Regions from separate parts of the Paenibacillus sp. DS2015 genome, predicted to be linked through region 2. Evidence: predicted binding sites of a transcription regulator. Region 2 holds the regulator's gene; the other holds the start of a gene.
What was found. Region 2 encodes LexA, which represses DNA repair genes until DNA is damaged. Its sites were predicted from a motif close to CGAACATATGTTCG; they were not measured.

Region 1: the regulator LexA is predicted to act here: its motif matches at 3,861-3,874, upstream of J2T13_RS14830 (DNA polymerase IV).

Annotation. Positions count from the first base shown of each region.
Region 1 covers NZ_JBNPWS010000016.1:44,086-51,334, reverse strand. Annotated here, with positions in the region: gene J2T13_RS14855 (Crp/Fnr family transcriptional regulator) at 1-211, opposite strand, end outside; gene J2T13_RS14850 (hypothetical protein) at 396-791, shown strand; gene J2T13_RS14845 (hypothetical protein) at 788-1,243, opposite strand; cyclic di-AMP (ydaO/yuaA leader) riboswitch at 1,360-1,525, opposite strand; gene J2T13_RS14840 (hypothetical protein) at 1,887-2,252, opposite strand; gene J2T13_RS14835 (YolD-like family protein) at 2,269-2,604, opposite strand; gene J2T13_RS14830 (DNA polymerase IV) at 2,601-3,842, opposite strand; gene J2T13_RS14825 (hypothetical protein) at 4,273-5,373, shown strand; gene J2T13_RS14820 (hypothetical protein) at 5,374-5,994, shown strand; gene J2T13_RS14815 (SOS response-associated peptidase) at 6,598-7,249, shown strand, end outside.
Region 2 covers NZ_JBNPWS010000008.1:139,209-146,457, reverse strand. Annotated here, with positions in the region: gene J2T13_RS09940 (MerR family transcriptional regulator) at 1-335, shown strand, start outside; gene glnA (type I glutamate--ammonia ligase) at 383-1,711, shown strand; gene J2T13_RS09930 (hypothetical protein) at 1,907-2,356, shown strand; gene J2T13_RS09925 (hypothetical protein) at 2,486-2,704, shown strand; gene J2T13_RS09920 (hypothetical protein) at 2,694-2,975, shown strand; gene J2T13_RS09915 (hypothetical protein) at 3,058-3,516, opposite strand; gene lexA (transcriptional repressor LexA) at 3,813-4,439, opposite strand; gene J2T13_RS09905 (LysM peptidoglycan-binding domain-containing protein) at 4,609-4,974, shown strand; gene J2T13_RS09900 (DUF896 domain-containing protein) at 5,067-5,267, shown strand; gene J2T13_RS09895 (hypothetical protein) at 5,296-5,832, shown strand; gene J2T13_RS09890 (HAD family hydrolase) at 5,857-6,657, shown strand; gene J2T13_RS09885 (FixH family protein) at 6,882-7,249, shown strand, end outside.

The DNA of each region.
Region 1 (7,249 bases), on a different contig from region 2:
TACGCATAAGTGCTATAGCGGTACCGTGGGCTTCTTTAGGTGTAATCAGGGAATGATGGGGTACCGTTTCTCCGGCGTATAGAATGTTGAACAGCACCATATTTCCATTCTCATGTAACCTTGTCACCTTAAATAATCCACTTTTGATATGGTATAGATATTCCCCACCATCACCTTGATGAAATAAAATTTCTCCCTTATGTAAAATCATTATATTATGTTCCTCCATTATTTAAACTTAACCAGATTTATTCAACCTTATCTAGTTAGTATAACAGATGGTTATCATTCTCTTGCAAAAATTGGTGCTTGCCACGGGGAATACTTCTCCCTTAGTATGAACATAATAAGAACATGTGTTCTTATTATCAAAATTCATACGAGGAAGTGCTGTCATGAAAGCTACCCCTCCCGCTCCATCAGAAGAGGATGCCCTACTAGTTAAGAATTACTTATTACACATGATTATGCTAGATGTTCTAGAGCGTGACATTCAATCTATGGTGACCCTCTCACTCAAGATGCAGCCATTATATATTCGAGGGTTGTCAGGAATTCAAAAACAAGTAATGAGTCACCTCTCCACCCTTCGTCTTCATATGGGGGCTCGAGGTATCCGTATCTACCAAGAATCACGTACGAATTCTAGCGTTGAGACCTTATATCTGTGTCGAGGATATCATCGCCGCCTCTTCATGCCCCTGTCCTATATCAAATCAGAAGTAACACTTAAATTAAACATATATTTAGGAGCAACATCCACACTTCCCAATTCGAGAATAGAGTACTAAAACGCGAAGTACGCTTGGGAACGATCAAATAACAAAGAACGCTCCCGAGAATGACTGACCCGTTCCAGTTGCTGCATAGGATTGTTTAGATTCGAAATCAGGTCAGTCAATGCGCATTCCACTAATATCTTCCTTTCAGGTCCCCATACTTCATCTTTGTCTTGCACATAGCGTATACTCTCCGCGATAGAAAGACCTTTTAAACGTATAAATACAGAGGCCCATTGAACGAGGTCTATATTCGTTCTCGTGTCTGGTATGGTGTACTCTGCATACCCAGCCACGCCGCAACTGAATACCTTTAACAATCCACATATGCAAAGTGCGCTGCCCAAAGGATTACAATTCTCTATTGGTTCGGAATCAAATCGAAATATTTCCATATGACTTACTTTTAATTCAGACCGTTCCTTCTCTTCTAACCAAGGGAAATACCCGGTTAATTGCAACATGACAGGATTCTCCTCATCTACAAAAAATAAAATACAAAGAAGCCCTAAGAGCAGAGAAACTCGGCTCATGGGCTTCTTCCACAGTAAATAGACGCACTGTAGAGGCTACGGTCGCAGTTCTCTCTCAACTACGCTTACGAGGTTAGCTGTCGGATTCGGGCTTGAGAGTGCCCTACCTAAGTGCTTGTGTGGCAAGCATAAGGATTCACCCCATGAGGCCGTATTCGCGGCTCTCGGTTGGTTCCCCCATTTCCCTATTCGGGAATTCAGCGTTGGAATGAAAATGTTAAGTTATTGAAATGAATCATACGCTCTATGGAATTCAAAAGTAAAACTCTAATAAGAGGGTTATTCTACGTATTTCGAATGAAAACACGAGTGAAAGCGAATACATATTGAATACACATTGATTTTGTACATAAATACTACGTTATGCTTGTGTTATCAATAAATATTAGAGAACGAGAGAAATAAGGAGTTAGATACAGTAAATTGAAGATATATATTGAATAAGTCACCCATAATGTTCTATATTCCCAGATTTGCATTCATGTCTTTTTTTACAGAAACAATCGCCAGGGGTATCATTCATCTCATTAATACAACAAGAGATTATGAACAGAATACCAGTTATGTCAATTTATTAAAGAGTAGAGGCGGTTAAGTACTCGACCAACATAACCTCCGAATCATACTTAACTTTACTCCATAACATTTCAATTTGTTGTTGGTATCCCCTACATCTATATTGAGCTATAAGCCTATCTGCAGTTCTCGATTGGGCGATTATCCTCATATCCTTACTGATCAATTCATTTTTAACGATATGCAGATCTTTACTAACTTGGTTCTGGACGCTGTCTAAATACTCACTAAACCACTTTCTTAAGCTCATACTGCTATTTATTACTCGCTGCTTGTCATACTCTAGAACATCAAGCAATATGGGTAGTTCAAGATATTTTTTGACAAGTAGCAGTTCTGGCCCTGTCTGACTCTGTCTCACCATTATGCAAGCTTCCTCTCTACATGAACTGAACACTTACAATTTCGTCAAAATCAATCCATTCCAATCCTTCTTCGATCTCCATCCTAATTTTCTTTGTGAACGGGCTTATTTCTGTTACTACCCCACAGATTACATGAGGCTCATATTCACTAAATAATCTAACTTTTATGACCTCTTTGTAATGTAGTGAATCACTTATATTTCGGGTCATGATCTCCAGTTCATCTTCGTGGATGATTGGACGACTTTGTCTGTTGTACTGTTGCTGATGTTCAATAATACGTTCTTTATGTTGAGGTAACATCATCCGACTCGATTCCCACAATCCATTCCCATGAAGTTTTTTGCTCATCTGTAATGCCCCCCAATTTTAGCAGCTCTGTCCACTGCCTGCCCTGCCGAAGTTATTGAACTTGCTCTTAGAATGGAAATATCTCCAAATCGGTCCTTTATATCATCCATAACCTTATCAATAGCCCTTTGATGCTCCTTATCGTCAAACAAGGTTAACTGATAAGAATCAGCACCGGATAGCTCGGATAACGAAATGGCTACTCTTCTAACAGGCTGCCTATCCCAATGCGTATGAAAAAGTTTCTTTGCGACTTCGTATACCTCACGGGTTATGTTTGTAGGATCTTCCAGTTTCATTTGTCTATGAAATCCTGTAGGTCGGTCAAAGTCAGCACCAGAAACACTTATGGAAACCACACTCCCCATCAATCCCTTTTTCCTTGACCTCCTGGAGACCTCTGTACAAATATCAAGAATAACCGCTTCAATTTCCCATGCTTGCGTATAATCTCTAGGAAGGGTCATCCCGTTCCCAATATCTTTTTGAACATTATGCGTTGTTACGGTTACAGGCGAGTCGTCGATCCCATTGGCAACACGCCATATCACTTCCCCATTAACTCCCCATTTCGATCTTAGTTTATCTAGAGGCGTTGTCGCTAAATCCCCTATGCTTCTAATCCCCATCTTCCAAAGGTGTTGCTGCATCTTTGACCCGATTCCCCACATGTCTCTAACGGGTTTATCCCAGATGTATTTATGTAGCTCACTTTTCTGTAAATGAAATATACCCTCTGGCATCTTCTTCGCAATCATGTCACAGCAGAGCTTAGCGATTACTTTATTTTCTCCAATTCCGGCTCTGGCAAAAATTCCTGTCTCGCTGTAGATTTTATTCTGAATTTGCCTTGCTAGATCAATTGGATTATCAGCAAATAAGTGCATCGAGGAAGTATGGTCTGAGAACATTTCATCAATGGAGTAAGACTCCACTAAGTCCGTAAACGACTCCATAATCTTCATGATTAGCGTCGATACTTCTATATACTCTTGCATATGTGGCTTTACAATAATCAACTCAGGGCATTTCTGTAGAGCTTGCCACAGGGGTTCTGCAGTAGTCACCCCTTTCTTTTTAGCTAAGGGACAAGCTGCTAAGATTATACCTGACCTTCTGGATGGGTCTCCTGCCACCACCAAGGGTTTATCTTCATAAGAAGGTACCTTGGCCTTTTCCACGCTTGCATAAAAACTTTGCATGTCAATTAACATCACTATTCTCTGCTTCTTCAACATGCGGACCACCTCTCAATAGGAACGTACGTTCGTTATTTTATATTCGTATTATACACCCAATCCCCCTTCTTTAATCAAGAGGTATTATTTGTATCATCACTTCCGAATCTTAAGCCACAAACCGGCCACTGTTCGCATAGTCTGTGACAGGACCGATTTTCATTTTTCTTTGATTTATGCGAGATTGCTACCCTACTGATGTTCTAGGAGGCCCAGACATATTCACAAAAATAGTAGTTTTATGCAGATGTCTAGCTGTAACTACGTTCATTAATCATATTTTTTGGAATTAATGTAATTTGTTTCAACATGACTATTTTGGGTTATTATTCCAGTAAGGAGGTAAAATAATTTCAGTATAACAAATAACGTAGAACATTTAGTTTCACTTAAATTGGAGTTAATACAAAACGATTAGAGGAGAAAAATGATGTCTAAATACTTAAAATCATTTACTTTAAGTGCAGCACTGGTATTAACATTATCTACCGGAGTTGTCATTGCAGATTCTGATATACTACAAAAATATGCTACACAAAGCGACAGCAAAATTCAAAGTGAGCTAAAAAAAATCAGCAACGACGAACTACTAAATGAGGTTAACGATCTTTCAAAAAAAATTGAACCATCCTCTGATATTAACGTACTAATTCCTTTTGCTGCAGAATTACTTGATCGGAAAGATGTAATCTCAAATGAAGAGATTCTATCTTCAATTAAAGACTCAAAAAATACGACTATAACGCGGAATACTATGATTGAACTTTACCATGTCAAGAATAATAACGATGACAATAATAAAAACGAACTAAAGAAAATATTAAAAGATAAATCTTTTGATAGAAATGTAAAGGCAAAAATTATTTCTACATCTGATTTTCAAAAAGAAGATGTTCCTTTATTACAAGCAATAGTGCTAGAAGATGAAGACCAACTAGCATTTCAGGCTATGAAGAAACTAAGAAAATTAGACAAGGAAATGGCATTCCATATTTCTGAAGAGATACTAAGTAATTACAAAATTCACTCTGAAGATAAGATATCTTCGGCATTAAAGGCGACATCTTACTATATTAAAAATAGTAACAATGAAGTTACCCTCTCTAATAATTCAAACGAGAGTGACTTGGTTAATCTGAGTCTAGATATTATGAACTCTGATAAGTACAGTTCCACACTTAAAGACTCAGCATTCTTTGCTACGTCCGATTTAAGGAGTGAGAATGCAATATTAACTATCCTCTCACAAGACAATATTGATCAAGAACTAATTGTATATGCAGTCGGTCAGAACTTTTTTGTATTAAACGATATTTTAAATAGTAATCCTACTGAAAATCAAATTACATTAGTAATAAAGGCAATGGAAATAAATCCACTGACTGATTTATATGATTCCTTAAACAAAATTGTACCAACAATTCAAAATAATGATTTAAGAAAACGAGGGGAACAAGTGCTTGTTAACATTAAAGAAAATGGAGAAAAAGCAAATTATAAGTGGTTGGATAATGCTGGGGGTGAGAAATAAATGAAAAAGACAAAATTAGGTATGACCTTTCTTTTCGTAATTTCTTTCATGATTTCGGCTTTAAATATTGGAGCAGAGAATGTAAACGCAGCCACAGGTAACCAAGGTTATGCAATTTATAGAGATGGTGTGTTTTTCAACTCAACTGATCACGCAGGTTTTATGAATAAGCCTGATACTAACTCCTACACTAATCCTATCATTCACCATTCAGGTAATGGCTATGTCAATTTTGATACTTACACTGGCTTTTTAGCAAATAATACATTTAAGGGAGTATACCGACCGAATGGAACAGTGAGTAGTACAAATAGAGATACATTTGTTGCGACAGCAAGAACATTACAAACAGAACAGATTTCTTATAATCTCATGTTTCAAGTGAACTATACAGATTTTGAAGTGGGGAGTTATGTTTCACCGGATGAAGTTACGGAAATGAGATGTGATGGGGTTGTAGAATACGTTTATGAATGGAATAACTTTAAAGTTTACGGCAATAGTACAAATTGGGATGTTTCAAAAGCTACTCTTGCTAATAAAGACGAACACAGAGCGACCCAGGTGACCCCGAGATCACAACGCAATTACCTTACACTAGTTCAAACAAGTAAACCTTGATAACAAAATTTTTGTTAGGTTTATGTCTCGGGGTTCCTTTTACTATAATTAATTTCAGTGGATACTTGAAAGGTAACATACCCTCTACTTTTCAAATATTTAGTTCAATTGTATTTTTGATTTTATGGTTACTTTGGGGATTTCACTATAATTATAGGAACAAAGACAGTACGATTTTTTTGAAATTTAGTACTCTATATTGGATTTTGGCCTTTGTTTTTGTTTTTGTTATGAACAGCATAGACTGGATCGTTTTTTCAATTCCTACAGTCATTATTTTTTCAGGTCCCTTATATGGGCTTAGATATTATATTCCAAATGTTTCTTACGAATCATTCGCATATATTAGTTTGATCGTTGCATATGCTTTTAGCTTAATTGGCTCTTTGTTGGGATATATTACGAATAAAAGCTTTGCCAAAAAGTAAAATAAAAGATCATATGATATTAGCTAAAAAAGATGGATAAGATTGCTGCATAGTATTAAAATTTACTATGCTTGCTTATCCATCTTTTTTATGGGTGAATAAATCAAATATAAGAATGTGAAGGAGAAATATAATCTATAGTGGATACCCAAAAAAATCATGAGGAGGAATTTTCATGTGTGGTCGCTATAGCTTAACCGTTACTATTGAAGAGCTCATGCTACGCTATGAGATCGATGCAGCATCGGCGATTCCATATCATCGTCCGCAATACAACATCGCCCCTACCCAGCTCGTGGTATCCATCATTCATGACGGACATAACCGCCGACTAGGAGAGCTGAGATGGGGTCTGGTGCCCTCTTGGGCTAAGGATGACAACATGGGAAGCAGAATGATCAATGCACGCAGTGAGACACTGAATGACAAACCTGCGTACAAGCTCCCTTTTGCACGCAAACGATGTCTAATTCCAGCAGATGGTTTCTATGAATGGCAGAAGCGTGAGAACAGCAAACAACCTTATCGGATCACTCTGAGAGACGGCAGCATTTTTAGCTTCGCAGGATTGTACGATACTTGGATAGCCCCAGACGGTAGTAAACGAAGTACGTGCACGATTATTACCACAACTCCCAACTCTTTGATGGCCCCTATTCATGATCGTATGCCTGTTATATTGAAGCCAGAAGATGAGATGAAGTGGCTGAACCGCCAGGAAATGGGAACACCCTCTCTACAACAACTACTCATTCCTTATCCTGCTGAGGCTATGCAAGCTGACCCTGTCAGTACAGAAGTCAACTCTGTAAGAAACGACTCAGCCT
Region 2 (7,249 bases):
GGCAGATTCGTTATTACGAACAACACAGTTTGATTGTACCTGCTAGAACAGCAGGGAATCAGCGATTGTTCTCATTTAATGATGTTGAACGGTTGCTTGAGATTAAAGCACTGATTGAGAAGGGTGTTAACATTGCTGGCATTAAGCAGGTAATGAATCCTGTCTCGAGAGAATCAGAAGAAGCTACTGTTATTACTCCAGATACTGAGGTTAAACGTAGAGAATTATCTGATTCACAACTCCACCGTTTACTGAAACAGCAGCTAGTCATTGGTAAGAGACCGGGTCAAGTGTCATTAATTCAAGGCGAATTGTCCCGGTTTTTTAATAAATAAGCAATTCATATAACAATGAATACAGAACCGAAAGGGAGAGGGTATAAGTGAGTTATACAAAAGAGGATATTCTTCGTCTCGCCAAGGAAGAGAATGTGCGTTTTATACGTTTGCAGTTTACTGATCTACTCGGAACGATCAAGAATGTTGAGATCCCTGTCAGTCAATTAAAAAAGGCAGTCGATAATAAGATGATGTTTGATGGCTCTTCTATTGAAGGGTACGTACGGATTGAAGAATCAGATATGTATTTGTATCCGGATCTTGATACTTGGGTTGTTTTCCCTTGGGTAACAGAAAGTCGCGTTGCACGTTTGATTTGTGATATCTATATGCCAGACGGTACTCCTTTTGCTGGTGACCCACGTGGTATCCTGAAACGTAATCTTAAGGAAGCAGAAGAGATGGGCTATACATCCATGCAAGTTGGACCAGAGCCTGAATTCTTCTTGTTCAAAACAGATGAAAAAGGGAATCCTACAACTGAATTAAACGATCATGGTGGTTATTTCGACCTTGCACCTATGGATCTTGGTGAAAACTGTCGTCGTGAAATCGTGCTTACTCTTGAAGAGATGGGCTTTGAAGTTGAAGCTTCTCACCATGAGGTTGCCCCAGGTCAACATGAAATTGACTTTAAATACGAAGATGCAATTAAAGCAGCAGATCAGATCCAAACGTTCAAGCTAGTCGTGAAGACGATAGCGCGCGAACACGGATTGCATGCAACGTTTATGCCTAAGCCTCTCTATGGTGTGAATGGATCAGGTATGCACTGCCACCAATCTTTATTCAAGGGTGATGAGAATGTATTCTATGAAGAGAGCGATGAGCTTGGCCTAAGTCAGACAGCTCGTCATTATATGGCAGGTCTTCTGAAGCACGCTCGTGCTTTTGCAGCTATTACAAATCCAACAGTAAACTCATATAAGCGTCTTGTACCTGGTTATGAAGCACCATGTTATGTAGCGTGGTCTGGTAGTAACCGTAGTCCGATGATTCGTATTCCTTCATCTCGTGGACTCAGTACACGCGTAGAAGTACGAAATCCAGATCCAGCGGCTAATCCATATCTAGCTCTTGCAGTGATGCTGAAAGCAGGATTAGACGGAATCAAGCGCGAAATGAAACTACCTGCTCCAATCGACCGTAACATTTATGTGATGTCGGAAGAAGAGCGGATTGAAGAAGGCATTCCTAGCTTGCCATCAGATTTGAAGGAAGCATTGAATGAACTTATTCGTAGCCAAGTTATTACAGAGTCATTAGGAGATCATGCACTAGCATACTTCTATGAATTGAAAGAAATTGAGTGGGATATGTTCCGCACACAAGTTCACGCGTGGGAACGCGATCAATATATGACGTTGTACTAGGAAGTTCAAACCCTTGACGCTCTAAGCGTTGAGGGTTTTTTTTGTTTGGGGAGGCTAATATGCTCGGGGAGATTCATTGTTGACTCTCTGTTCTTTTATTCTATTATGTTCGAAATGTCCAATCATATATTAATAGACCACATATATTAAAGTGAACCTACTATACTGGTTAATATTTGAAAGGTAGTGATTGCAGTGGCTATTGAATTTTTAGATTCACGTACCTCCGAGTTCAGTAACATTAACACGGGAGTAACAATACTTTCGTCAACACCAACGCTGCTTTTGGGGGATATTGGTTTACAGGTCGCTGCTGTCTTGGGAACACCAAATGCTGCAGATGTTCGTGTGGAATTGTGGGGAACGATTGGAGTTGCTGGGGTTGCTGCGAATGAAGTCACGATTATCATTGAAAGAGGAGGGACGGGTGTGAGCGGTTCTGGAGTGCTGATATATACTGCAACCGTGGATTTATATACTGGTAACAATTTACTTTCTTTTCATGCGGCTGATTTTCATCCGACTGTACCTCTATCAGGTGAACTTCGTTATTCTATGTATGCCTTTGACTCCGGACCAGGTCCTGATATCACAATTACCGGACCTGTTGCTTTTAGTGGAATTGCTCAAGCGGGACCGGCATAACATTGTTAGATTGATAAATTTAGGGAGCTTCTGGTATAACCATGAAGCTCTCTCTTATTTTTTTTTGAGTGTGGATAAATGTAAATTGAATGGGGGTACACATGCTTGAATAACTATGACTAACCCAATATGCCAGTGAAGTACTTAGGGAAAATCGTTGAGATCATGTATATGGACCAATCAGGAAAGATCACGCAGCGGCGCATTGAAGTGAAAAGTATTCGTGATGGATTACTTAGAGCTACCTGCCTAATGACTGGATCGCCACGCATGTTTCTCATTGATAATATATTGGCTTGGAAGGCTCCGAGAACAGCTGTGGAGGAGGCGTATAATAATGCTGGCTGATACAGAACGAAAGCTATTAAGAGTGCTATATAACTATGTAAGACAACATAATGTGATACCAACCATGGGCGATTTGGAACGACTGATGGGTAGGAATAAGAAAGGCCTAGAGGAAAGCTTGATGACATTGGAGAATCTGAATTACATCTATTGGGAAAATAAAGCATCGCTTGCTTCCATTCAGATCATACAGGGATGGGAGAGAGGGGAAAGTAAAACTGTCGTTTCTTCAGCATCGAAGGAGAGCATTAACTATTGGATGGAATTTTAACAGACACTGAATTAGATGTGGGACGAGAACAATAAAAAAACCATCCCTAAGTACAGGACAGCCTCAACTCTACATTTAAGTGTTAATTTGTATGAATCCAATCAGATGGATGGACAGTACCGGCGATTTTACCTTGCTTAGTCACTATAATGGAGTCGTTTCGAGCGTAGTAAGGACGAAGAGCAAGGAGGTCGAGTAACGTCTCAATCGTGCACTGGATGTCAATGATTAGGGGGTTGCGATTCATGAGCTTAGTTACGGATTCTCTGTAGAACATGTCCATCCCGAACCGACCTGTTAATTTTAGGAAGAATTTATCACAATGGATTAATCCAAGGGGCATATTATTGTGATTGGAGACGACGATACATTCAGATTCGGGATACGCATAAACAATAGCCAATGTTTCCTTACAATTCTGAGACGTAAATACGGTAGGGGATTGGTGAACAAGTTCAGTGAGTTGGATACGTTTCACAGAGGTACATCCGAACGACCAGTCGGGTTCTTTGAGTTGCTGATTTTTAACCATAGCTACCACGATGGATTACCCTTTCACATTTAACTGATTACCTTTCTAGTGTAGTTCCAGAATGTTAGCTAGGATGATTGAAAGGATTAACCTAGTGTAAAAGTTATGAATTAATGGTGGTTGTAACGACTAAATTGTGAGTGGAAGGACATGCTCCTTTCAAATCACATATATCGAACAATATATGCTAGAATATAGTGCTCAGTTTGTATGAACATCATCAAATCTATTTTCTATCAAAAAGAAACGGATACACGCCATCTGAATGGCAAGTATCCGTTTCTTTTTAAATAACAAAATAGAAATCAATGAATGTCGCGGAAAAGTCCAATGACTTTACCCAATATTGTAACATGGTTCAAACGCAAGGGTTCATATGTTGGGTTCTCCGGTTGAAGTCTAATGTGGTCCTTCTCTTTATAGAAGGTTTTGACCGTAGCTTCATCATCTTCCGTCATAGCTACAACAATATCTCCGTTATCAGCTGTCTGTTGCTGGCGTACGATAACAAAGTCACCGTTATGTATACCGGCTTCTATCATACTATCGCCCATGACAGACAACATGAATACTTTGTCTTCACCTACAAAATGTTGAGGTAGAGGAAAATAATCTTCTATATTCTCTGTGGCTGTAATTGGAACGCCAGCAGTAACTTTACCGACCATAGGCACGCGGGATACGGTATGAGTGAAAAGATGACTATTATCTGATTCTTCATGTCCTAATATTTCAATAGCACGTGGCTTGGTAGGATCTCTTCTAATGAGGCCCTTCTTCTCTAATCGATCCAGATGTCCATGGACCGTTGAACTAGAAGCCAGTCCGACCGCTTCACCGATTTCCCGCACAGATGGCGGATATCCCTTAGAGCGTACTTCACTACGTATAAATTCTAATATGGCCAGTTGCCGGCTAGATACCTTCGACATAATACTCTCACCCTTCTAGTGACTTTAGCAAAATTATAACATAGAACTTCCGTTCGTACAAACGTAGGTTCTAATAAAAAGGGAACAATTGTTCTAAAATGGGTTGAATAAAACAAGTGTTCGTGTTATATTGATTTTATTAAGAGAACAAACGTTTGGGAGATGGTCAATGATGATGAAATATAGTACATACCGTAGTATTTATGATACAAATAAGGATATACAGACATATGTGTGGAGAGATCGAATGAGAGATACCATATCTCAACCCTTACTTCTGAAGTTATTACTAGTTATGTTACTTCTTATTATAGGGTGTACCGGTGCGGTTAGCGCCTTCTCAGGGAAATCTGATCAGTCTATTATGATGAAGAATATTATTATACAACCGGGTGATACCCTCTGGAAGATTGCAGTATCTGAGAAACCTGATTATTTAGATACGCGTGTGTATATTAAGGAAATGAAAGAGATAAATGGATTGTCCCAAAGCGGAATTAGAGCAGGTGAAGTGTTATCGCTGCCTCAATACTAAGGTAAACGAAAGAGCTTGGAAAGGAGGAATCCTTGACAAGCTCTTTTGATCATGGCAAAGTTAGGAATGAATTCATTAATGGAGGAGATTTCATGGATATAGACAGCTTGATACAACGGATTAATGAGCTTGCTAAGAAGTATAAATCTACAGGATTAACAGAAGAAGAGACACAAGAACGTGCGAGTCTTCGTGAAACTTATCTTCAGAATGTTCGTAACAATTTCCGGAATCAATTAGATACAATTGAATTCACTGACGACTTACCTAAATCAGGCGGAAATAGAAAATAGAAGTGTTCTAATTTAAGGGGGATAAAGAATGGCACGTTCTTGGGAAAGAATGGTACAGAAGAATAGGAAGCAATTGAATAAGAAACGTAAAGATCAAGGTCTATCAAGTATCTCAAGTACAGGATCAGGATCAAAAGTGAGCGGTGACATCTTTAAGGGGCGTAAAATGTTATTACCCTTTACACTTGTTGTATTGTCCTTACTTTATGGACTTCTAGGAGTATACGCCGAGCAACTCGTTGAGAACAATGAGCAAAGCTCAGTCGTTAACTGGATAGTTATAGGTTTGTATATCTTACTCGCTGTGATTATTTATTTGCGTCGTCCTTATTTACGTGTAGACAAAGATTCCCTGTATACAACAAGGATGAATCGTGAGACCCGTATAGGTGCTGTTAATATCGCTAAGATTAGTCTGAAATCAGGATCTGTCGTTATTACACCGCTGAAAGGGAAGGGGCGTAACTGGGTATTCACTCGCCTTATAAACCGGTATGATACAGAAGCTATGGGAGAACGGTTGGAAATTTTTGCTGAGACTCACAAGATTCCACTCGAAAAGTAAATGACTGGAAAGAGGGATAAAGAAATGCCGATAAAAGCCGTTTTTTTTGATCTGGATGACACACTGTTATGGGATGAACGAAGTGTGGAAGAAGCTTTTGCAGCCGCTTGTCAGACAGCAGCGACTGCTACAGGGGTTGATCCTAAACAATTGGAGGAGGCTGTAAGAAGCGAAGCCAGATCCTTATATGAATCATACGAGACCTTCTCCTTCACTTCTATGATCGGTATTAACCCTTTTGAAGGCTTGTGGGGGAATTTCACAGCTGGCGAACAGCCTGAATTTCGTCAATTAGAGAAGATTGTGCCTACATATCGTAAGGAATCATGGCGGCTTGGCCTTTTGAAATTAGGTATAGATGATGAGAACTTAGCTGGTGAAATTTCCGAGCAATTTGGATCTGAGAGACGTTCACGTCCATATATGTATGAGGAAACGTTGCAAGTGTTAGAGGAACTTCATGGTAAGGTGAAATTACTTTTACTTACGAATGGCTGTCCAGCATTACAACAAGAGAAGCTAGATGGAGTGCCAGCGTTGACTCCGTTTTTTGATCAGATTGTCATTTCGGGCAACTTTGGTAAAGGTAAACCAGATGTATCTATTTTCCAACATGCTTTATCTTCTGTTAACTTATCTTCTAATGAAGTACTTATGGTAGGGGACAAGTTAACTACGGATATTCGTGGAGGGCTAAGTGCAGGGATTAAGACGGTATGGATTAATAGAACCAGGAAAGAATCGAATCCTGAAATCACGCCAGATTACGAGATCACACATTTATCTCAAGTGCACGATATTATAACGGAACTTTTTAACTCATAAAATTCCTGAGTACTATACACGATCAACCTGTCCTCTTGTGGTTTAAGAGAATGGGTTTTTTGTTTGAGATATGATAAATGTCACAATATTGTGACTAAGCTCTCACTCTTTAGGCTTGAAATCTCGTTATAATATGAACAATGAATAATGAGTAATAAAGGATAAAGGATAAAGGATAAAGGATAAAGGATAAAGGATTCGAAGAATGTCGAGAGGTGGATAAGATGAGATATAAATCTAAAATAGTTATTGTGATGTACATACTGCTCTTACTAGCTGTCGTTGGATGTGGAAATAACAATCATGCAGATATGGAGATGGGGTTCAATGATTCTATGAATCCTATTGAAGCAGATCTAAGTATTGTGCCTGAGCAGATTAAGGTGAATGAGAAGATTGCAATAGAAGTCGTAGTAACGCAGCAAAACATGAAAATAAGTGATGCAGATAAAGTCATTATTGAAATTGCTCCACCGGATAAAGAAAGTAAGCACATTGAGATACCGGCAAGTCACGTAGGTGAGGGGAAATATGTGGTCGAGACATCTTTGAAGCAAGTAGGAACATATAGGATTACATCACATGTTACTGT